DNA from 4 places in the Paenibacillus chungangensis genome. Region 2 is predicted to be linked to each of the others. Evidence: riboswitches for the same ligand, from Rfam matches in the RefSeq annotation. Region 2 holds a riboswitch; each other region holds the start of a gene.

Region 1 (5,880 bases), on a different contig from region 2:
CGTTACCAGCATTGTTGGCGCCTGCATGTGAACCGTTTTCAGCTTTGCCGTCAGAAGCGTTCGGCTCTTTCTTGCTGTCTGCGCAGCCCGCAAGCAATGACATGGTCATGGCGAATGCCAATAGCAGGATGAATCCGTTTCTCTTTTTAAACATAGTATAATGTCCTCCCTTTGTATTAGCCTTTAACAGAACCGATCATGACCCCTTTGACGAAGTAGCGCTGAATGAAAGGATAAACGGCTACGATCGGTATAATAGAGATGATGATAGTGGCATAGACAACGGTTTCTTGTGAGATGGCGGTAGCTATATCTCTGGACGCCATCATTTCCTCACTCAGGTTCAATTCCACAATGAGCTTCTTGAGCAGCACTTGAAGCGGAACTTTGTCCTCGTCCTTTAATAATACCATGGCCCAGAAGTAACCGTTCCAACGCAACACTGCGTAGAACAGGCCAATCGTCGTGAGTGCAGCCTTGGATAAGGGCAAATAAATCTTCCATAAAATCTGAAAGTCGTTCGCGCCATCTACCTTGGCAGATTCTTCAAGATCGTTCGGTATGTTCTGGAAGAATGTCCGCATCAAGATGACATAGAAAGCCGACACGGCAAAGCCTATAATGATAGCTGCGCGGTTATCTAGCAGTCCCAAGTCCCGGAAGTTAAGGTACATCGGAATCATGCCCGCATTAAACCACATCGTGAAGGCGATCATGAAGCTGAGGAACGTGCCGCCCAGCAGCCGCTGCTTGGACAGCGGATAAGCGCCCAGAACGGTAAGCAGAAGGCTGCATGCCGTGCCGACTACAGTATAGTAGATGGTGTTAGCGTAAGCCATCCATATGCCTTCGTATTGCACGACCTTCAAATAGGATTGCAGCTGGATATCAATCGGCCACAGCCAGACAGAGCCTGTCACGACGGCTTCCGAAGAGCTTAGGGAAGCGGACAGCACATAGACGAACGGATACAAGGCGGCCAAAGCGAATAGAGTGAGCGCTATATAATTGAATACGGCAAATATCTTTTCTCCTGATGTTGGTTTCATCGGCTCCCCCCCTTTACCATAGCCCGGTTTCCGTTAGTTTCTTGCTGGTTCTGTTGGCGAATAAGACAAGAATCAAGCCGATAAGACCGTTGAACAGTCCAACTGCCGTGGCAAGATCATACTGTCCCTCCTGCAACCCTGAGCGATAGACGTACGTGCTGATCACATCTGCCGTCTCGTAAGTGGAGGGCTGATAGAGCAGAATAATCGCTTCATAGGACACTTCCATCATCGAGCCGATCTTCAGTATAAGCATAATCGCAATCGTAGGCATCATCGCCGGCAAGGTGACATGGATCGTCTGCTTCCAGCGATTGGCGCCATCCATGACAGCGGCTTCATAGAGAGCCGGGTTAACGGCTGTAACTGCTGCCAAGTAGACGATCGTGTTGAAGCCGGCTTCCTTCCATATGTCCATAGAAGCGATGAAGATCGTCCGGAAATAGTCCGGCTGCGTCAAGAAATAGACCTTCTCCCCGCCGAACATGCTGATGACCAGGTTGACGATGCCGTTGCTAGGTGCCAGGAAATTGGTCACAATACCTGCTACGACGACGACTGAAATGAAGTGAGGCAAATAAGTCAGTGTCTGAACGGTCTTTTTGAACAAGGCATTACGGATCTCATTCAACAGCAAGGCAAGCGCAATCGGAACAGGAAAGGCAAAAATAAGCTGATAGAAATTGATGATAAGCGTATTTCGCAAGGTCCTGATAAAATAAGGACTATCAAAAAAGGTGATAAAGTTTTTCCAGCCTACCCAGGGACTATCCGCCATACCTTTCCACACGCTGAAGTCTTTGAATGCGATTTGCAGCCCGTAAAGCGGTTTATATTGAAAGATGATGTACCACAGCAGGAATGGGATGAGCATAATGTACAGATACCGATCCCGAATGATCGAAGATCGAATATGACTGAATTTCATAAGAGCGTTTTCATCTCCTTTCATCGGGATGGATATTGCCTTCGCGAAGTTGACTTAACTGTATGCCATCCGGCATGACGGTTCAATCGCTACTTCTTCATCGCATCACGATTCTTTCATGGCATCGATAATGCGAACAAAAAGTGTACATTTTTTCAGGATCATCAAAAGCGACACTATTTCGTATATAATGAAGAAATTCAATGTGATGGCAGGATAGATTAAGTTTTAAAGGGGTTATTGCTGAATGAAGAGGTTGATATGGATCGGCTGTCTCTCATATCTTGTGATCGGGATTGCCCATGTGGTCGGAGGAGCTGTGCTGGAGCCGATGATGGCGCATTACGGTCTGGCGTATAAGGATGGCGGGCAGTGGATCATGAATCAGTTTCTCGGTTTTCTTGCGGGAGTGTTGTCGGCGCCCTTCTTATCGGGCAAGATGGGGAAGCGGGGAGTCGTCTTGCTTGCTATGGGCGTACTCACCGTAAGCGAAGCGGCTTACAGCTTATTGCTCCCTTGGGGCTGGATGCTCGCTGTCGCTCCCTTTGCCGGCTTCGGCTTCGGCATGACGGAAGCGATCGTCGGCGCCATGGTCATCGATCTGGTGAAGAATGGCAAGGCTTCGGCTGTTAGCCGTCTGGAGACATTCTTCGGTCTGGGCGCGCTGCTTATTCCCATTACGGCAGCTTTTCTTATTCAACATCATATCTGGCAGCTGTCGTTCCCGATTCTGGCTGCGCTTTCCGGCATCACTTTCGTGCTGTGGCTGTCGATGTCCTTCGGCAATGAGACGGACGATTCGTTGGCCGTGCAGCACTCTGCTGGTAAAGTGAATTCACCCGATGCCGCCGTATCTGTAAAGCATGGCAAGAGGGGGCAAGCAGGCGTGTATGGATATGCGTATTCGGCCCTTCCGTTCCTCGCGCTGTCTGCTCTGTTCTTCATGATTTACGTAGGCATGGAGATGAGCTTCTCCAATTACCTGCCCTCCATCATGATTGCAAGATCCGGCATGGAAGAAGCGGGAGCAGCCGCTGTGCTGGGCTTATTCTGGGGGATGGTCGTTGTCGGACGACTATTCGCCGGAGTACTGGCCGATCGGATCGGCTATGTCCGCTATCTGGTCTATGCGACGATAGGCGCGACGGTTGTCATCAGTCTGATGAGCATCGTCGAAGGATTGACGGGCATGCTCATACTAACCGCATTGTGCGGCTTGTTCTTCTCCGGCATGTTCGGTATTGCACTGGTCTATGCGAATGAGCTGCTGCCCGGCATGACCGAGCGGACAACGAGCATACTTGTCGCCTTCGGCGGGCTTGGCGGAGCGATCTTCCCTCGTATGACAGGCTGGATGATGGATGCTTTCCATGCAGGAGCGACGTTGTGGTACATTGCTGTGCTTGTAAGCGCGCTTCTTGTTCTGCTTATCGTGATGCTGGTGCTCGGTCGTAAGCGCAAGCTGACCCTTACATAATGACTAACGGCGATCGGTTATGTCCAAGGCAAGGGGAGAACGACAGTAACGTTGAAATTCGGCAATATGAAGGCGAAGGTTAGCGTTATGGCGAAATAAGGGGACATTAAAAATGGCGGTGCGAGGATGGAATCCTGCACCGCCATTATTTCAATATATCGATTACTTCTTAGCTGCAGCTACTTGGACTTCTTTCTCCTCTACCGCCTCTACGGCAAAAGCCTGATAGGATTCCTCATCCAATACGCGGCGAGCCGTTACGTAACGAGTTTTGTAATAGGAAGAGTCCAGCTTGTCAATGACCACACCACGGCTACTGGAGGCATGTGCGAAGCTTCCGTCCCCGACATAAATGCCTGCATGCGATACATTCCCATTATTCTTGCCGCTAGTATCGAAGAATACAAGATCCCCCGGCTTCAAGTCTGCCTTGGCTACCTTAGTGCCTACCGTTGCCTGGTCTGCCGATCTGCGGGGCAGGTCGACGCTCGCCTGATTGAAGATATAAATGATAAATCCGGAGCAATCGAAGCCACTGGTCGTGTTGCCGCCATACTTATACTTGGTTCCGATGACTTTATCGATACTCTCTTGCATTTCGGAGCTTGCCATGACGACTCCCGCCTGGAATGCGAGCAGCAGTGCAAGTCCTGCGAATAAGGCGCTGATCTTCTTCTTCAAAACGTGAAACTCCTTCCGGTGCCGACGAGGTTAGCTGTGGGGTTCGGTTGAAGGTCCCCTATGATTCCCAGAAGGAATCAATTCACCCAAAGTGGTTCCCCCGTATCCCTCTGAAGGGAATTAGGCAATTTATTCGTTTTAACTAAGCTAATCATACTGGCAAAATGTTCTTTTGTGTTGAAAGTGAGAATTTTTTAATGGATTCTGAGAGTGTTATGAGAGTATTCTGCTGCAGGCGGTCATAACAAGTGTAATTTCAATTATTTTTGTGTATTATAGTAGGATAAATATGTACCGTGGGAAAGGTTGATCGTGATGGAAAGCGCAACAGAAAACAAGTCTTCATCCTCTAATTTCATTCGCCATATCGTTGTTGATGATTTGCAGAGCGGTCGGGTGCAGGAAGTCGTCACTCGCTTCCCGCCCGAGCCGAACGGGTACTTGCATATCGGGCATGCCAAGTCAATCTGTCTTAATTTCGAATTGGCTGACGAGTTCAAGGGAAGGACGAACTTGCGGTTCGATGATACGAATCCGCTGAAGGAAGATACGGAATATGTGGAGGCCATACAAGAAGATGTGAAATGGCTCGGATTCCAATGGGATGAGCTGCGTTTCGCCTCCGATTACTTCGAGGAGATGTACAATCGCGCAGTGCTGCTCATTAAGAAGGGCAAGGCGTACGTATGCGATCTGACAGCTGAGCAGATGCGGGAGATGAGAGGCACATTGACAGAGCCGGGCAAGGAAAGCCCGGGAAGAAACCGCAGCGTAGAGGATAATCTGGATCTGTTCGCGCGCATGCGCGCAGGCGAATTCAAGGACGGGGAGTTTGTGCTGAGAGCCAAGATGGATATGGCGTCTCCTAACATCTCACTGCGAGATCCTGTGCTCTATCGCATCGCTCATACGCATCACCATCGCACGGGAGATGACTGGTGCATTTATCCGATGTACGATTACGCGCACCCGCTTGGAGATGCCATTGAAGGCATCACGCATTCCATCTGTACATTGGAATTCGAAGATCACCGCCCTCTCTATGACTGGGTTATCTCGGAATGCGAGATGGAAGCGACGCCGCGTCAGTATGAATTCGCCCGCTTGAACGTGACGAATACAATCATGAGCAAGCGTTATCTGAAGCAGCTGGTGGATGAAGGCGTCGTAGACGGTTGGGACGATCCACGTATGCCGACGATTAGCGGGATGCGTCGTCGCGGATACACGCCGGAAGCGCTCCGCACCTTCTGCCGCGAGATCGGCGTTGCCAAGAGCAATAGCGTGGTGGATGAGCGCAATTTAGAATTTTTCATCCGCGAAGATTTGAAGCTGAAGGCGCCTCGCACCATGGCGGTGCTCAAGCCGCTTAAAGTGGTCATTACGAATTATCCGGAAGGCCAGACGGAATGGCTGGACGCAGAGAACAACTCGGAGAACGAGGAGATGGGCATGCGCCAAATTCCTTTCTCCCGCGAAATATATATCGAACAAGACGATTTCATGGAGAGTCCGCCCAAGAAATACTTCCGCTTGTTCCCAGGCAACGAGGTGCGGTTGAAGCATGCTTACTTTATTACCTGCCAGGATGTAGTCAAAGACGAGGACGGCAATGTGGTGGAGCTGCATTGCACGTACGATCCCGAGACGAAGAGCGGAAGCGGGTTCACGGGGCGCAAGGTGAAGGGTACGATCCATTGGGTGGACGCTTCCGCCGCCGTCCCTGCGCAATTCCGCTTGCTGGA
Region 2 (5,880 bases):
AAGGAAGCGGATCGCTGCTGCGGATCGGCGGGCATCTACAATGTGACGCAGCCTGAGATGGCAGGACAGATTCTGGAGCATAAGATGGAGCATGCCACTGCTACGAATGCCCGCTATATGCTGACTAGCAATCCCGGCTGCTTGCTTCAGATGAAGCTGGGCATCCAGAAGCATAAGCCGCCTTACCGGATGGAGGCTCTTCATATCGTCGATTATTTGTATGAGCGCGTAAAGAGCGGCAATTCAGATTAATTTCGCTGAAGGCGAATTGAGGTGAAGCGTTCCTTTGAAGATTAAAGGAATGAGGCGCTAGCGCTGTTTGCTGGAATATGCGGATGTGGAGATTGATATTCGTGATGCGACTTCGCTCACAGTCTAACTGGATTTATAGCTATTATTGATGGATTGAATCATACTTGTGATACAGATAAATGGATTTCTTGTACTAAAATTGAGCTATTCGACGTATTTGTTGCGAATGATGACGATTCAACTGGATGAAATCCATTTGTTTGGAGCAACTTCGTTCATTCGATGAGAAATAAAGGCATAAAATCCACTTAGCGAGTGTTATCGTTCAGTTGAAACTCAACAAACAGGGTTGTTCCCAAAGTCGCTACAATGACTAAGGGGACAACCCTGCTGCATACACACCTATCATATGGACTAACTTGCCCGAACATGTTGAATGACTAGCAAGCTTTGAGCCCAATAAAGTTGAAGTGGCTGCAGAAGCCGAAAATGCGCCTCTATGCTGAAGGCTCCAGCAACGCGCGATACCCATCAGCGTCACGTCCATCAATCGGCACCACGTCATCTGCGTCATACAGAAGCGTGTCGCAATGGCGCTCTAGAGCTCTAGAGCTTAACGGGTTGACCGGACTCCACAGAGCGGTAGCCTGCAAGCGCCACTTCAGCGGAACGGAGACCGTCCTCGCCGCTGATCGGCACCGGTTGTCCACTTGCGATCGCCTCGACGAACGCTTTCACCAGGTAGAAGTCCATATTGTCGCCCCAGAAGCTCCATTGCCCTTTGCCCGCGGCGCTGCTGTACAACTCGTTGGACTGGGCGAAGCCGTCGACGGAGATGACGCCCTTCGTGCCGACGATCTCCATCGTCACGTCTCCCCAAGTCGGGAAGGGGGACTGCCTCGACCAGCTCGTATCGATCGTGCCGAACACGCCGTTCTCGAACTTCACGTTGATCATGCCCGCATCGTCCGTCTTCAGACCTTCCTTGAACAGGTTGGCGGCATGAGCGAATACTTCATCTACCTTGGAGCCAACGATCCAGTTCATCAAGTCCATCACATGAACGGTATGATCCAGCAGCGCGCCACCGCCGGACAACTCAGGCTCTACGAACCAGCCTCCCGGGAATGAACCTCGGTTCGTCCCCTTGATCGCGATAATGTCGCCGATCTCGCCTTGGTCTACCGCCTGCTTCGCGCTGGCGGCAGAAGCCAGATAACGGCAAGGGAATGCCGTCATCAACTGAACATTGTGATCCCGGCAGACATTGATCATCTCATGCATCTCGTCGACAGAGATGCCCAGCGGCTTCTCGCACAGCACGTGCAAGCCCTTCTTCGCGGCAGCTATCGTTAGCTCGGCGTGGTGCACGTTCTCTGAACAGATGACAACCGCGTCCATCTCTTGCTCCAGCAGTTCGCGATAGTCGGCGTAGTAGGCCAGACCGTGTTCTTCAATGAGTGCGCTAACCCTGTCCTTCACGGAATCGGCGATACCAACGATCTCCACCTGATCAAGCTTGTGCAACGCCTGGAAGTAGGAGAAGGCATGGCCATGGGCAAAGCTGATCATTCCGACTTTTAGCTTATTCATCATATATTCCTCCTTGCAACCTTCACGGCTTTACCTGTCTCGGCGCTCCGTACAGCGGCTTCGGCAATTTCCAGCGCGCGGTAAGCGTCAATGGCTGTGACGCGGGCTTCCGCCCCCGTCTCGATACAGGACAGGAAGTGGCTCAGTTCCAGCTCGAACGGGCTTTGGAAGCCGGGACTGCCGGGTACGGCAACGACTGCGCGACCGACTTCTCCAGACGGCTGCTTAACGATATTCATGGAACTGCTCTTCAAGCTGTTCGCCCTTACAATGCCCGCAGTACCGGCGATCTCCGCCTTCGTATGGAACGGCCCCGGGTAACCCCAGTGCGCTTCCACATTCGCCATGGCGCCATTCTCGAACTTCAGCGTCACAAGGGCGTACTCCACGCCATCCCGATTCGTATGCTGCGTATAGGCTGTGTCGACCTCTCCAAGCGTCCAGCGCAGGAAGTCCAGATCATGAATCATCAGATCCTTAATAATACCTCCGCTAAGCTCCTTGTCGTAATACCATTGCCTTGCCTTGCCTGGATGGTCGCCAATCCGACTGGCATGAGCGACACCCGGATTGCCCAGTTGTCCTGCGTCAATCGCTGCCTTCATATTGACATAATCCGGGAAGAAGCGGACGACATGTCCGATGTACAGCTGTACATCGTTTTCTCGGCATGTAGCGATCATTTCCTCCGCCTGTTCAGGCGTTAGAGCGATCGGCTTCTCGCAAATGATATGTTTTCTTGCTTTTGCCGCCTTCACAGTATATTCTTTGTGTAAATACGTAGGCAGAACAATGCTTATCGCATCGAATTCTGCACCGCTCAGCATCTCTTCGAAGGAAGCAAATGCAGGAGCTCCGGTCTCATTCGAAATGTTCTGAACGACTTCCGGCCTGATGTCGCATACGCCGGTCAATTCCACGCCGTCAAGCTTGGCATAAATATTGGCATGAATCGAGCCTAGTCCGCCGCAGCCCAATACCGCAACTTTCATGTATTCATCTCCCTATTAGTATAAGTAGATTAACGCTTACACGTAGATCTTACCGATATATTGCGTTCCAGTATATGCGGGATTTAACGCATTTTATATCCATATTCAACCTGACGCTCAGTGAGGAGGAGTAACGTGCACATCTATCAGGAGCCTATTCATTACCAGAATCCACAGCTTTGTCTGAAAGTGTGGCAATTCGCTGCGGCAGGCGAGGTGGACCCCGCTCATCAGCTGCAATGGCATTATCATAAAGAAATCGAATTTGTTCTTGTACTGGACGGGGTTCATGAGATCCACACACCGTCTCAAAATTATGTGTTGAAGCCCGGTGAAGTTATGGTGCTGGGCTCTTCGCAACTGCACAGGGGCGTAACCCGCAAAGGACAGTATGTGAATTATATCGTGCTGCATGTGGACCTGGAGCCGTACTTCGATGCCGCCATGATGAATTATATGGGCTACTTCATGGAAGTGTTGAAGCCGCTTGATGAGCTGAACGATATACTCATGCGCAATAAAAGTCTGCAGGAGGAGATCGGCTCCATTATGCGGTTGATTCACGATGAAGTGATGGGCAAGGAGAAGGGGTATGAGATTGCCGTAAGCATGCACATCAAGCACCTCATGCTTGCGATGCTGCGGCATGACGACCGCAATGTGCTGGCCGCCCATCAGCAAGTGGACGCTTCCGTGATTAAACCTGTCGTTCAGTATATTGATAATCATCTTGACGGCAAAGTCGATATGGCGGAAGTGAGCAAAATCGCCGGTATGAGCTATGTTTATTTCTCCAGATATTTCAAGAAGAAAACGGGTGTATCCTTTACGGAATATGTAAACCGCAAGCGAATCGCAACCGCGAAGCGGATGCTTGTCATGACCGATCGCACCGTCTCGGATATCGCCAGCTCAGTGGGACTCGACAACATGGCGCACTTCTATGAGCTGTTCAAGCGATTCAATGGCTGCACGCCCAAGCAGTTCAGGGATCGGATGTTGAGCTGAGCGAGAGGAAGTCTGGATAATTATATCCCCATTGTAAACGCTGTAATAGAGAGATTTGACCGAATTTGAGAAAAATCAGCTCTCAATGGACTTTTACTTTTGTGTTTGATAGGAGTAGAGTAAGGCTTAACTCAATAATTGAATATACGGAACGCTTAATCTTGCATAGAGCGGGGGAACCATCGCGGCACACTGCCGCAGGGGTGAATCCACAATTGTGGTAGGGAATTCTCGAATCCCGAATCCGACAGCTAACCTCGTAAGCGTTGTTCGAGAGAGGAAGTGTATACTTGTGATCGTTTTCGACCACAGAGGACCTTTGCCTCTGTGGTTTTTTGCTGTTCTTTTTTTGCTCTCTACTCCAATTCAGTCCGGAAAGAGGATGTGTTTCGAATGAAAAAAAAACATTTTGTAGTGATCGGTCTCGGCAGATTTGGCGGAAGCGTAACAAAAACGCTGCTGTCTCTCGGATTTGAAGTAATGGGCATTGACCAGGACGAACGGAGAGTGTCGGAGTTCGCTTCCATATTGCCGCATGTGTTCCAGGCGGATTCCACCGATGACAGCGTCATGCGAAAGCTGGGCGTCAAAAATATGGATCACGCCATTGTCGCGATCGGCGGCGATCTGCAGGCCAGCATATTGACGACGCTGATCTTGAAGGATATCGGCCTCAAGCATATTACAGCCAAGGCGACAAGCGATTATCATCAGCGCGTGCTGGAAGGAGTGGGGGCCGATCATATTGTTCATCCGGAACGGGATACGGGCATACGCGTCGCGCATCGCATTACCTCCCAAAATATGGTGGAGTACTTGGAGCTGTCGCCGGAGCACAGTCTGGTAGAGATTATCGCCCCTCAGCGATTAAATGGGAAATCACTAGTCCAATCCAATATTCGGGCAAAATTCGGCTGCAATGTGATGGCGATCAGAAGAGCCAATAATGAGCTGGTTGTGTCGCCTCATGCGAACGATATGATCTACACCGGCGATCTTCTTGTCATCATCGGCAACAATCGCGATATTAACCGTTTCGAGAAATTTATCGGGGAATAAGAGGGGGCTGCCCCATGACGCAATCATTCAAGGTATACAAAAAGAAGGAGCTTAGTCCGCACCAATGGATGGTTATCGGCTTTGCCGTGATCATCGTGATGGGCGCCTTTCTGCTGGATTTGCCGACGGCTTCATCCGATGGCGAATCGATCGGTTTTCTCAATGCACTGTTCACCTCTACATCAGCAGTTTGCGTAACGGGACTCGTCGTGCTGGATACAGGCAGCGATTTTAGCCTATTCGGGCAGATCGTCATTATGCTGCTGATTCAAGTCGGGGGCTTAGGCTTCATGACCTACGGCGTCATCATTGCGGTCATTCTCGGCAAGCGGCTGGGTCTCAAGCATCGGATACTTATACAGGAATCCACCAAGTCCGCTTCCATTCAAGGGCTGGTCAGGCTCGTATTCAGCATTGCGGCCATCGCTTTTGTCTTCGAAGGCATTGGCGCGCTGCTGCTATGGCTGCGCTGGCTGCCGGAGATGGGTGCTGCGGAAGCGGCGTATTATGCCTTATTTCATGCTGTCTCCGCCTTTAACAACGCCGGTTTCGCGCTTTGGCCGGATAGTGTTAGCGGCTTTGTGGGCGACCCGGTCGTCAATATCGTTCTTTCATTGCTGTTTATCGGCGGCGGCATCGGGTTCGTCGTCATTGTGGACTTGCTGAAGCACAGGAGGTGGAGTCGTTATTCTCTGCATACGAAAATTGTCCTTTTAATTTCCACCTTCCTGTCGCTGGCGGGATTTCTCGTCATTTTCTGCCTGGAGCTTCTCAATCCCGCCGTATTCGGCGATCTGAGCTGGAGCGAGCGATTATGGTCCGCTTACTTCCAGAGCGTGACCACAAGAACAGCCGGCTTCAATAGCATTGACCTTGCCGGCATGCTTGCCGCCACGCAGTTCTTCATGATCTTCCTGATGTTCGTCGGAGCTTCGTCAGGATCTACGGGCGGCGGAATCAAGACGAATACGCTTAT
Region 3 (5,880 bases), on a different contig from region 2:
TCGCCCCTGCAGCAATCATCTGCTGCGCTGTCTTCAGATCACGAACGCCTCCTGACGCCTTCACGCCAAGCTCCGGCCCCACCACGCTTCGCATCAGCGCAATGTCCTCTACCGTGGCTCCGCCTTTCCCGAATCCGGTCGACGTCTTCACGAAGTCTGCTCCCGCACGCTTGGATAGCTCACATGCCGCAACCTTCTCCTGATCCGTCAGCATGCCCGTCTCCAGTATAACCTTCAGCACCGCCTTGCCCTTGCACACTTCAGCGACAGCTGCAATATCGGCCTCTACCGCCTCCAGATCGCCCGACTTCAGCTTACCGATATGGAGCACCATATCCACTTCCGTCGCACCGTCCGTGATTGCTTGAGCCGCTTCGAACGACTTGGACGCCGAGCTTGTCGCACCAAGAGGGAATCCCACGACCGTCGTCACGCCGACTGGGCCCCCCTTCAGTTGTTCCGCCGCAAGCTTCACCCAGCTAGCATTGACGCACACTGTCGCGAATGAATAGTCCCGCGCTTCCTCGCACAACTTCGTAATCTCCATTGCCGTAGCGTCGGCCTTCAACAATGTATGATCGATCAATGCAGCTATATTAGCCTCCGATGCTTGTAATGCGCTCCCCATCGCCATTGCCCCCTGTTCTGCTGTCTGTTCTGATATGTTCCGCTTTCCTAGTCTTTACTACAGACGAATATATTATATCACAGACGCGTACAGGCCTTTGTCTACTTGCCTAGACCGTAACCTCCTCCTTCGCCTGCCAATAACGCTCGCTGCCCGGCAAGTCGTCGAACCATGCCGCTTCCTTCGGACAATCCAGCACCATGAACTGCCCATACTGTCCTTCCCGCGATTGATGGTACTTCAAGTAGGCCTTGCCACCCGCAATCGCCAATATCTCAATCTTGCCGGAGGAATGGCTCATAGACAGTCTGACTCGCTTGCCGAGACCGCTCGTCCTGGCCTTCGCTTCCTCAACTACCTGATATGCCCTCTCCAGCGACACGACAAAGTCGCGATTACCTGCGACCGGTCGATTAATGAAGAAGTAATACGGCGTCACGCCCGCCCATGACAGCTGATCCAGCAGCTCAGCCAGCACTTCGGGATCGTCGTTAATGCCCCGTATGATCGGCGTCTGGTTCACGACGATCGCCCCTGCCTTATGTAACGCTTCGAAGCCGCGCTTGGCCTCCTCTGTAATCTCCCTGGGGTGATTGATATGCGCCATGACATAGATTCGCTTCTCCGGGGTGGAGAATTCAGAGATGAGCTGCAGCAGTGCTTCATCCTCATAGATGCGCATTGGATTGAATACGGGAATCTTGCTGCCCAGACGGATAATCTTCACATGATCGATGCTGCGCAGCCGTTCGATAATGGATCGCAGCTTCGGCGTGCCCAGAATCAGGCTATCTCCCCCCGTCAGCAGCACGTTGTTAATCTCCGGATGCTCTTCAATGTAAGCGAGACCCGGTTCCACATTAGAGACGGCTTCTTTCACGTCATTACGGAACAGCCGCTTGCGGAAGCAGTAACGGCAATAAGCCCCGCATACTTCCGATACGATGAGCAGCGCCGTCGTCCGGTACTTATGCTGGCAGCCCGGCACGACATAATTGGCCTCCTCGTCCGAAGCATCCCACTTGCCATATTCCATCAGCTCGCCTTCGTTCGGAATAACGAGCTTGCGGATCGGATCGTCGGGATCATTCCAGTCGATCAGCGACAAGTAATAATCGTTCACCCTGAACGCGAACTTCTCCGTAATTGGCTTTAGCAGTTCCCGCTCGCGTTCTGGAATTTCTGCAATCTTGTCCAGCTTCATAATGTATTTAGGCTGCGGCATTCCAACTCCTCCTCAGAATTTGGTCTGCGCGTTATGCCAGTGGATGGTACCGATCCCCACAAAAAATGACCCCAGCATTCGGACGCAAGCGGTCCGAGCATCTTGAAGCGGAGCGGGCAGGTTCATCCTGTCCGAATCCGCCCTTGATGCACCAGGGTCAGATCAAACGTATTCACGATTCACTATGCTTGTGACCCATCCACTGCCGACGAGGTTAGCTGACGGACTCGGGTAAGATGGTCCCCTAAGACGAGCGCTGCCGCTCCATCTATTCGCCCCGTGCGTAGCTGCCAGGCAGCTTCGCAACAATTGGTTCCCCCGCTTTCCAATGCCTAGCATTGGAAATTAAGCGCTATTCCAGTGTAAGTCAACATTTGACAGACGTCAACTGCTCCGAACGCGATTCAACAGCATTCACAATGTTTTAACAAGTCGATCAGTGCGCAGCAGTGGCAAATTGTGCCGCATGCAGACGGCTGTAAATACCGCCCGCCGCAACCAATTCATCGTGACGGCCTTGCTCGCTAATGCCATCCTCTGTGACCACGACAATTCTATCCGCATTTTTGATCGTGGCAAGTCGATGGGCAATGACCAGTGTCGTACGCCCTGCGGACAGCTCGGCCAGCGACTGCTGAATCGCCGCTTCCGTCTCGGTATCCAGCGCGGAAGTCGCTTCATCCAAAATTAGAATCGGTGGATTCTTCAGGAACATTCTGGCGATCGCCAGACGCTGCTTCTGACCGCCGGACAGCTTGACGCCTCGCTCCCCCACCACCGTCTCAAGTCCTTGCGGCTGTTCGCTGATAAAGCTCTCAAGCTGCGCACGGCGCGCCGCAGCCCATACTTCCTCGTCGCTGGCATCCAGCTTGCCGTAGGCGATATTGTCACGTATCGTGCCTCCGAACATGAATACATCCTGCTGAACAATGCCAATCCCTCTGCGCAGCGACTCCAGCTTCATCTCTTGAATATCATAGCCGTCCACCGAGATGCTTCCCTCGTCTAGCTCATAGAAACGAGGCAGCAAGCTGCACAGCGTCGTCTTGCCCGCACCGGACGGCCCAACGAAGGCAACTGTTTCTCCGGCTTTTATCGTCAGATTGATGCCCCGAAGCACTTTCGCTTCGCCTTCATAACCGAACGTCACGTTGCGATATTGAATATCGCCTCTCAACTGATCGACTGCTATGGCGCCGGGAGCGTCTACAATGTCCGGCTTCGTATCCATCAGCTCCATGTAGCGTTTAAATCCGGCAATGCCTTTTGGATAACTCTCGATAACGGCATTAATTTTCTCAATCGGCTTGAAGAATATGTTCGTCAGCAGCAGGAAGGTGAAAAAATCGCCGTAGTTCATTCCTTTCTGCAGCACATAATAGGCGCCCGCCAAGAGGGCGAACAGCGATACAAGTCTCATTAGCATATAGGTGATGGAATTGTTCATGCTTATAATTTTGTAGGATAGAATCTTCGCCAGGCGGAAGCGCAGATTACTTTCCATGAACAGACCTCTTTCATACTTCTCGTTAGCGAACGATTGTACGACGCGAATGCCGCCCACCGTATCTTCTACCCTTTCGTTGAAATCCGCCATATCCTTCAGCAGCCTCTGAACCGCAACCGTCATTTTCTTGTTGAAAAACAACACCAACCACAAGATAAGTGGCACAATAGCAAAGGTGAGCAGTGCAAGCTCGGGGTTAATATAGACCATGATGCCAAGCGCGCCAAGCAACGTCATGATGGCAATAAACATATCCTCCGGACCGTGATGAGCCACCTCGCCGATCTCGAACAGGTCGTTGGTCATGCGGGACAACAGATGACCTGTCTTATTGTTGTCGAAGAAGCGGAAGGACATCTTCTGAATATGATTGAACAGCCGCCGCCTCATCTCCGTCTCGATATTGATGCCAAGTATATGTCCCCAGTAGTTGACGACAAAGGTAAGCACCGTATTAATGGCATATATGACGAGCAACACGGCACAAGCAGCAACGATGATCCCCCAATCGCCGTTCGGCAACAGCTCTCTGATCACATATCCGACTGCGACCGGAAATACAAGCTCCAGTATCGCAAGCAGCACCGCGCTGAAGAAGTCCAGCAGGAACAATCTCTTATGCGGTTTATAATAAGAAAAAAATCGTCGCAGCATTCTTTGCTCCTCTTCTCTCTTCTGTGTTCTGTCGAATTAACCGACAAGTGTTGATAATGGTTATCAATAGAATGGTATACAATTGTGAGGTTGCTGTCAATCCAAGCTTTAGCTTTTAACAGAAAAATACCTCGTATCACATATCCACTCACTGATTAGATATCCTCTGACTGATTCAATATGTATCTACTTACTGGATTTAATGCCCTTAATTTCTTGGATTGACTCCACTCGGACACAATCAACTGGATTTTATGTCATTAATCCGACCATTCACAAGAAAATTGTGCTATTTCACATCATTCAACTGTACTAATTCCATCTGTTCGACGACACAATAACGATTTCGGATGCAACAACTGCACGAAATCCACTTAGCACACTCCTTACCTGCATAAACGCACACTACCTCGCCAAGCGGAACAGCCCACCATTCGGACACTTTCAACCCTCCAACCGAGGCTACATCGCCTAAACAAGGGGGAAGACAATCCCACTTCGTAATGTTATAAACACTCATATAGCAAAAGAAGTACCGCTCCCAATGGCACACTGGGGGAACGGTACTTCATAACTATGGTTATAACGGATAAAATCTACAGCAATTCCTTGCGAAGATCGTAAGCAGACTTCGGAGACAAGTGGCCGAGCGGAATATCGAACACCGTCTTGGCACCCGCTTGTCCTTCCCGGGACAAGCGATGCGCCGCGCGAGCATATGCGACCAGGACGCTTGCCGTGAACTGCGGATTACTTTCCAGCTTCAAGCCGAACTCGATGATCTGCGTCGTATTCTCGCCAGTCTTGCCACTGCGAAGCACCATGCCGCCATGCGGCATAGAGGAATGATTCTTCTTCATTTCCTCTTCGCTAATGAACTCCACAGTCGTATCATAGTCCGCGAAGTAGTTCGGCATGGATACGATTTCTTGCTCCAGCGCTGCCAGATCAGCCCCTTCTTCTGCCACAACATAGCAAGAACGAATGTGCTTCTCTCTTGTGCTCAGCTCAGGGTTCTCTCCGGCGCGTACACGATTCACAGCCGCTTCGCTAGGAATCGTATACTGAACGCCATACTTCACGCCTTTCACCCGTCGAATGGCATCGGAATGTCCTTGACTGACGCCCTTGCCCCAGAACGTATATTCATTGCCTTCAGGCAGAATAGCTTCCGCAAGCAGGCGATTCATGGAGAATAAGCCCGGGTCCCAGCCTGTGGAGATAACGCCGACATGACCATGCTCACGCGCCACACGATCCACGTCTTCGAAGTATTCCGGAATTTTCGCGTGCGTATCGAAGCTGTCTACAATGTTGAACATAGAAGCGAACTGCGGACCTTGCTCCGGCAAGTCTGTCGCGGAACCGCCGCACAAGATCATCACATCGATATCATTTTTGAACTTCTCAGCATCCTCAATCGGATATACCTTCGCCTCGGAAGGAATCGTGGAAGGGTCTCTACGCGTAAATACGGCATCCAGCTTCATATCCGGATTCTGACGGATGGCAAGCTCGACGCCTCGGCCCAAATTGCCATACCCGACGATCCCAATACGGATCTGCTCCTTCATGCTGTCACACACCTTTTCTCTAAAGTATTGTCGACGCTACACCCAGCCTCTCGCTTCCATCGCAGCAGCAATACGCTTCATGGCGATCATATACGCAGCCGTCCTCAGATCTACTTCGAACTGCGCTGCCAGATCGCGCACAGCTTGATAAGACCGTATCATATTTCCCTGCAGCTTCTCCAGCACTTCTTCCTCGCTCCAATAGAAATGCTGCAAGTTCTGCACCCATTCGAAGTACGAAACGGTTACGCCGCCCGCATTGGCCAACACGTCCGGAATGACGATGATGCCC
Region 4 (5,880 bases), on a different contig from region 2:
AGCATAGGTCGTGCCCAGGAACGTCCCCCGCTCCTGCCACTCGTAGTCTTCGACAGACAACGTCTCTTTGCCAGCCGCCTTCGAGTAACTGACATAGCCGTAATAAGCGCCAAGAGCTGTCCAGTGGTGGTCGGTCCTGAAATAAATATACTCGTCGGCATGCTGCTCCAATTGTTCATAGACGGGCACATTTGTCACTCCAGGAGCCAGATGCTTCACCACCTCCTTCGCTGCAGCCGCTTGAGAGGGAGACAGCTTGCGGTATTTGTCATTGTTCAAATATTCGATAGAGGACGGCACAAGCATCGTATAGATGCCCTTCACACTCTTCACGGCCTTCGCTTTCAGCGCAAAAGCGTTGACCGCTGCCGCATACTTCTGCGCTGCTTGCTGTCTGTAATAATAAATCTCCATCGCCCGATTGCCGATGACGAGATATCTCCCCTTCTTGCCGTCACTGTCATCCTCATGCTGGCTGCCGCTCGCCCCTGGAATTGCATTATCGTCAAGGCGCTTGCTGTCTGCAATGACGTGCATATTGTTGCCCACGGACAGTTGAATGGACACTTCCTCTCCGCTGGTAATGCCGTACAATGCGCTAAGGCCACTGCCAGCAGCGATGAATCCGCTTCGGAACGCGAAGCGGTCGGAGAAGTAATCCTCCACATCCCTCCCGTAATCGCCGTTCAGCAGGCTGCTCACGGACCAATCCGGCCATTGCTTAAGCGTGCGCTGCTCCGTCTGCGACACTTCCGCCGTACTGCGAAAAAAAAGATTCAATAGAAAGAAAGCCGCCAGGATGGCGAAGAACAAGCCAACATTCCACTTCTCACGGTTCATCCCTTCGCCCCCTAAAACCTAAAGTACAGAAACGGATTGTAGGTGCTGCCTACAAGCATCGTTGTCGATATAAATAGAACAGTCGCATTAAAGAGTGGGACGGAAAGCGGTCGAAGCCTCCCCATCGCCGGGAGTCGAGCCGATAAGGCGGCTGCAAGCTGCTTCGGCAGAGGCGTACAGGCGACAACAGCCACGATTAGAAAGAACAAATGATCCATCACATAAATCTGCAGCTCAAGATTGTACAGCTTCGCTTTCTCCAGCCCCAACAGCGTCTTGAAAAAGCGTATGCCCGACGACATATCCGTAAAGTAGAAAAAAACCCAGCCCAAAAGCATGGCAACAGTAGCATATATATGAGACAGAAAAACCGGTAGTTGGCGCAGCAGACGAAGCAGGAACAGCTTCTCGATATAAATGAGAAAGCCGAAGTAAAGTCCCCAAAAAATAAAGTTCCAACTCGCTCCGTGCCATAGCCCTGTCAGAAACCAGACAACGAGCAGATTACGAGCTTGCCATCTGCGATTGCCGCCGAGCGGAATGTACACATAATCGCGAAAAAAACTGCCCAGCGACATGTTCCATCTGCGCCAGAATTCCGTTGCCGAACGCGATATGTAAGGATAATTGAAGTTTTCCGGATAGGTGAAACCTACCATCTTGCCCAGCCCGATCGCCATATCGGAATAACCGGAGAAGTCGAAATAAATTTGCAGTGCAAACAACAGAATGCCGAACCAGGCTCCCAGCACGGTCGCTTCGGACAGTTGATTATCAAGGAAAAGCGGGGCAAGCTCGCCGCATCCGTTAGCCAATATCACTTTTTTGCCCAGTCCGATGACAAACCGGGTAATTCCTGAGCTGAATGAGGTCCAGGAAAACCGCCTATCCTGAAATTCATGCTCGATATCTTTATACCGCACGATCGGTCCCGCAATTAGTTGCGGGAAGAGGGACACATAAAGCAGAACATGGGTGAATGTACCCGGCCGCTTCACATCGCCCCGATATACGTCAACAAGATAAGACATCATCTGAAAAGTGAAGAATGAGATGCCGATTGGCAACGCCACTTCTGTGTAGGGAAGGTCTACCCGGGGCAGCAAGTTCAGATTGGCGATGAAGAAGTCCGCATACTTGAAGAAGCCCAATATAACCAGGTTGACGCTTACAGCCGCGGCAGTTAACCACATGCCCGTCCTTGTTCCCTTATGCCGATGGATGTAGTGGGCGAACCAGTATCCGTTCAAGCCGCACAGCAACAGCAGGGTGACCCAGATTGGCTCCCCCCACGCATAGAACAACAGTGATGCGACAATTAATACGCCATTCCGATAGCTTGTACGCTTGGATAAAAAATAGAATAGAAACAAAAGCGGCAAAAAAACATACAAAAAAAACAAGCTTGAAAAGACCACGTCCCCAACTCCCAGCTATGTCTATGCCGTTTATCAACATTTCCAAAATTATATCAAATCAGTGGGAAAAAGAGAACAAGCATCACAAGCTCGGCCTTCGGCTTCCACCTAATTGCGCATTTACAAATGGAAAAAATAGCGCTAAAATATTATGTAAACATAAACGCTTAATTTTTCGTTTTTCGAAAAAGCGGGGGAACCAATGCAGGCGATGATTCGCATGCAAGGGGTGAATCCGGGGAGTTGTACCCCCGGTAGGGCCTTCTCTCTAGCCCGAATCCGACAGCTAACCTCGTAAGCGGAAAAAGGAGAGATGCAATGATGCTGTCCATTAGCGTTAATGATTCCCCCTTTCCGGCGGATCAGCCGCAGCATCTGACGATTAGCCGAATTGAGCTATTCGTCATACCCGCCCTTGCGGTTGATGCAGCCGGATATCGAGTCTGTATTCGATTAACGAGCGAATACGGCTATGGATGGAGCGAACAGTTCCTATGCGAGACTGAATCGCTTGATCTGGATGATTGGAGCCATCACTTACGCCCCTTTATCGGACAATTCCCGCTATCCTCGCTTACGGAAAGGCTCACGGAGCGAATTGCCGAATGGCATGATGCCGACAGCCGCATGACCGCCATGTTCGCAACTGCATTGACACAGCTTACGCTTCAGGCCGGTCAACCTGGCTCCACATCGCTTCATGCAGAGGAATCGGTTCTGCAGCAACGCGCGATCGCTTATATCTCGATTGATTAATCACAGCAATTGCATGTCTTCATGAACAGCATGGACAGTGGCCCAGAGCTCTTCGCAGATGAGCTCTGGGCTTATTGTTGTTATGAGCCGGTGGAATGATAGTGCTTCACCCCCGCTCGCCATACCAGCAGGCACGGAAGTAGGAACAAGGCGCCGCCAAGCGGCGTAAGAATGCCCGACAACAGGCTTCCTTCCTCCTTGTCCAGCAGATACAGCAGCGGATAATACGTCACGCATCCGAAGGGGATAATGAAAGTAAAGAATTTGAATACAGGCCTCTCATAAATATGAAGCGGATACTGCGCCATCTCCCGCCCCCCGTCCGTGAATACGTTCGCCACCTCCAAGCCTTGAACCGTCCAGAAGCATAGCGTCGCTGCCAATATAAAGATGCCTGTGAAAATAAATACGCCATTCAGCACCATAAAAGCAAGTGTCAGAAGCTTCGAAAGCGACCAAACCTGTGGCAGGTTCGACACGGACCAGATAAGCACGATGATGCTCTGAAGAAGTCGACCGATGCGCGTAAATTCGAACTTCGAGCCGAGCACCTGCAGCACTGTATTACGTGGTCTGACCAAGAGACGGTCGAAGCCGCCCGCCACGACAAGAGCGGAGAACGCATCGAAGCCTCGCGCCAAGCTCTCGCTAAGCGAGAAGGACAAGTGAATGACCGCGTAGCATAACGCCACCTCGAAGAAGCTCCAGCCCTGCAGCTGTCCGAACCGCTCGAACATAAAGTACATACCGGCAAATACAAAGAACGGGATAAAGAATTGACCGATGCTCAACAGAAAAAACGACGTCCGGTATTGCATCTGCGATCTAAAATGGATGGACATGTATTGAAAGTACAGCTTCATAAGTATTCTAGCCTCCTTGCACGACTACGGCGCGAAGCGCTCGCTGCATAAGCCAGTAGCCACCACCGATAAGTAGAATCAACCACAGGAACTGCACGCCGATGCCAGTCAGAGCCTCCAGCTTGGGAATATGCCCCGAATAAACCCGGAACGGGAAATCTGCCGTATAACGGAAGGGCAGCAGTATGACGATGGATTGCAGCCACGATGGCATGAGCGGCACAGGGATAATCAAGCCCGCCAGAAATTCGCCTGCCACCCCCACCATCAGAATGGAGCCGACGGGAGACATCGTCCAGAACACCGAAATGTAGATCAGCATGGATATGGCCGTTACCAGCAGAAGAGCGAGCATGAGCGCAAGTGTGAACAGGATGAATGTGAACACATCCGGCGGCAGCTCCATGCGATAAGGCTGGGGAAGGAAGAAGATGATCCCAAGCAGCGGGAAGCACCGCAGCAGCGCGCTGGCCACTCGCTGCGCAATCAGCTTCGCATACCAGAAGGGATACAGCTTCGCAGGCCGGCATAATTCATAGGCAATATGACCTTCCGTAATCATGCCGAACAGTTCATTGTCCCGGAACCACAGTGCGATGAAGGAAAGGAAAATTTGCTGCAGCCATACATAAGTAATCAGATCCTCCAACGGGAACACAGCTGTTGCCACACTATTCTCATAAAATGCGATGAAGATCATGATAAAAACAAATCCGAAAAACAGCTGGGTCGCGATACCGGCAAGTGCTGCAGTCCGATACTGCAGGCCGTTAATGAACCTTAAGCGCCAAATGGACCAATAGGCATTCCTCGTGCCTATCATATCTGATGCTCCTCGTACAGTTGAACAATAATTTCGTCAATTCCCTTCTCATCGACCGCAATGTCGAGCAGCTCTACTTGCTGCGACAACGGTGCAATGAGATCAGCCAGCTTGATCCGCTCGGCGTCGAATGCATACACAGCCCGTTCCGGCGTCCAGCTCAGCCGACTTGCCCCCGGCAGCTCGATCGGCTCCGTATGCTCTCTATAATCTACTGTCAACGTGCGGCCCGACCCGAAGCGCGCCTTCAACTCCGGCAGCGTGCCGTCGTAGAGCAGCGTCCCTTTTCCAATCATCAGAATTCTGTCCGCCAGCGCCTCGATATCGCTCATATCATGTGTGGTCAGAATAACGGTCACTCCCCGCTCTTTATTGATCCGCTTAATGAACTTGCGAACGGCAATCTTGCTTACCGCATCCAGTCCAATCGTCGGCTCGTCGAGGAAGAGCAGCTTCGGATTGTGAAGCAGCGAAGCCGCGATCTCGCACCTCATCCGTTGCCCTAAGCTGAGCTGGCGGACAGGCACGCCCAGAATGTCGTCAAGAGCCAGCATCGCTGTAAGCATGGTCAAATTATCCCTGTAGATGGGCTCCGGAATGCGGTAGATGTCCCTCAGCAGCTCGAAGGAATCGATCACCGGCACATCCCACCATAGCTGCGAGCGCTGGCCGAACACGACTCCGATATGCTCCACATACTGTGATCGATCCCGCCATGGGGTGAAGCCCATAACGGTGCAGGTGCCCTTATCTGGAACCAGAATACCGCTCATCACCTTGATTGTCGTAGACTTGCCTGCTCCGTTGGGACCGATATAACCGACGATCTCCCCTTCCCCGATACTGAAGGATATATCCTTCAATGCCTCCACTTCTCTGTGCTTGCGGTTAAACAACGATTTCACGGCTGACGCCAGTCCCGCTGTCCGCTCCGCTACCTGGAACGTCTTTCCGATGTCTTCAAGCTCAATCACTGGCTTTCGCATCATTTGTTCTCCTTTTTCTCCTGTTTAATTTGACGGTCGTTCTGACATTCTGACATGGCACTTAAGGGGCATGAAGCCTCTATGCAGATGCCGCTTGATGGCAGGAAAAAAATATATATCAAATTCCCAAAAAAGTATAGACTTATATTTCAGTCCGGGTTATACTATTATTATAAGTGACGAAGAACACTTGG

What was found. Region 2 has a riboswitch for cyclic di-AMP ahead of ACFQ2I_RS03635 (potassium channel family protein). Riboswitches for the same ligand answer to the same signal wherever they lie in the genome.
Region 1: it holds a riboswitch for cyclic di-AMP, as region 2 does, so the genes downstream of both, ACFQ2I_RS00230 (C40 family peptidase) here and ACFQ2I_RS03635 (potassium channel family protein) in region 2, are expected to answer to the same signal.
Region 3: it holds a riboswitch for cyclic di-AMP, as region 2 does, so the genes downstream of both, ACFQ2I_RS10565 (KamA family radical SAM protein) here and ACFQ2I_RS03635 (potassium channel family protein) in region 2, are expected to answer to the same signal.
Region 4: it holds a riboswitch for cyclic di-AMP, as region 2 does, so the genes downstream of both, ACFQ2I_RS18545 (hypothetical protein) here and ACFQ2I_RS03635 (potassium channel family protein) in region 2, are expected to answer to the same signal.

Annotation. Positions count from the first base shown of each region.
Region 1 is NZ_JBHTJZ010000002.1:42,249-48,128, forward strand. It holds gene ACFQ2I_RS00210 (extracellular solute-binding protein) at 1-154, opposite strand, end outside; gene ACFQ2I_RS00215 (carbohydrate ABC transporter permease) at 177-1,049, opposite strand; gene ACFQ2I_RS00220 (ABC transporter permease) at 1,063-1,977, opposite strand; gene ACFQ2I_RS00225 (MFS transporter) at 2,225-3,454, shown strand; gene ACFQ2I_RS00230 (C40 family peptidase) at 3,617-4,135, opposite strand; cyclic di-AMP (ydaO/yuaA leader) riboswitch at 4,140-4,272, opposite strand; gene ACFQ2I_RS00235 (glutamine--tRNA ligase/YqeY domain fusion protein) at 4,451-5,880, shown strand, end outside.
Region 2 is NZ_JBHTJZ010000005.1:267,877-273,756, forward strand. It holds gene ACFQ2I_RS03615 ((Fe-S)-binding protein) at 1-252, shown strand, start outside; gene ACFQ2I_RS03620 (Gfo/Idh/MocA family protein) at 859-1,845, opposite strand; gene ACFQ2I_RS03625 (Gfo/Idh/MocA family protein) at 1,845-2,837, opposite strand; gene ACFQ2I_RS03630 (helix-turn-helix domain-containing protein) at 2,973-3,845, shown strand; cyclic di-AMP (ydaO/yuaA leader) riboswitch at 3,988-4,127, shown strand; gene ACFQ2I_RS03635 (potassium channel family protein) at 4,239-4,904, shown strand; gene ACFQ2I_RS03640 (TrkH family potassium uptake protein) at 4,919-5,880, shown strand, end outside.
Region 3 is NZ_JBHTJZ010000011.1:205,389-211,268, forward strand. It holds gene deoC (deoxyribose-phosphate aldolase) at 1-628, opposite strand, end outside; gene ACFQ2I_RS10565 (KamA family radical SAM protein) at 738-1,853, opposite strand; cyclic di-AMP (ydaO/yuaA leader) riboswitch at 2,042-2,215, opposite strand; gene ACFQ2I_RS10570 (ABC transporter ATP-binding protein) at 2,290-4,014, opposite strand; gene ACFQ2I_RS10575 (diaminopimelate dehydrogenase) at 4,611-5,588, opposite strand; gene ACFQ2I_RS10580 (Glu/Leu/Phe/Val family dehydrogenase) at 5,625-5,880, opposite strand, start outside.
Region 4 is NZ_JBHTJZ010000035.1:9,620-15,499, reverse strand. It holds gene ACFQ2I_RS18555 (DHHW family protein) at 1-840, opposite strand, end outside; gene ACFQ2I_RS18550 (MBOAT family O-acyltransferase) at 852-2,258, opposite strand; cyclic di-AMP (ydaO/yuaA leader) riboswitch at 2,413-2,574, shown strand; gene ACFQ2I_RS18545 (hypothetical protein) at 2,577-3,014, shown strand; gene ACFQ2I_RS18540 (ABC transporter permease) at 3,095-3,877, opposite strand; gene ACFQ2I_RS18535 (ABC transporter permease) at 3,885-4,700, opposite strand; gene ACFQ2I_RS18530 (ABC transporter ATP-binding protein) at 4,697-5,686, opposite strand.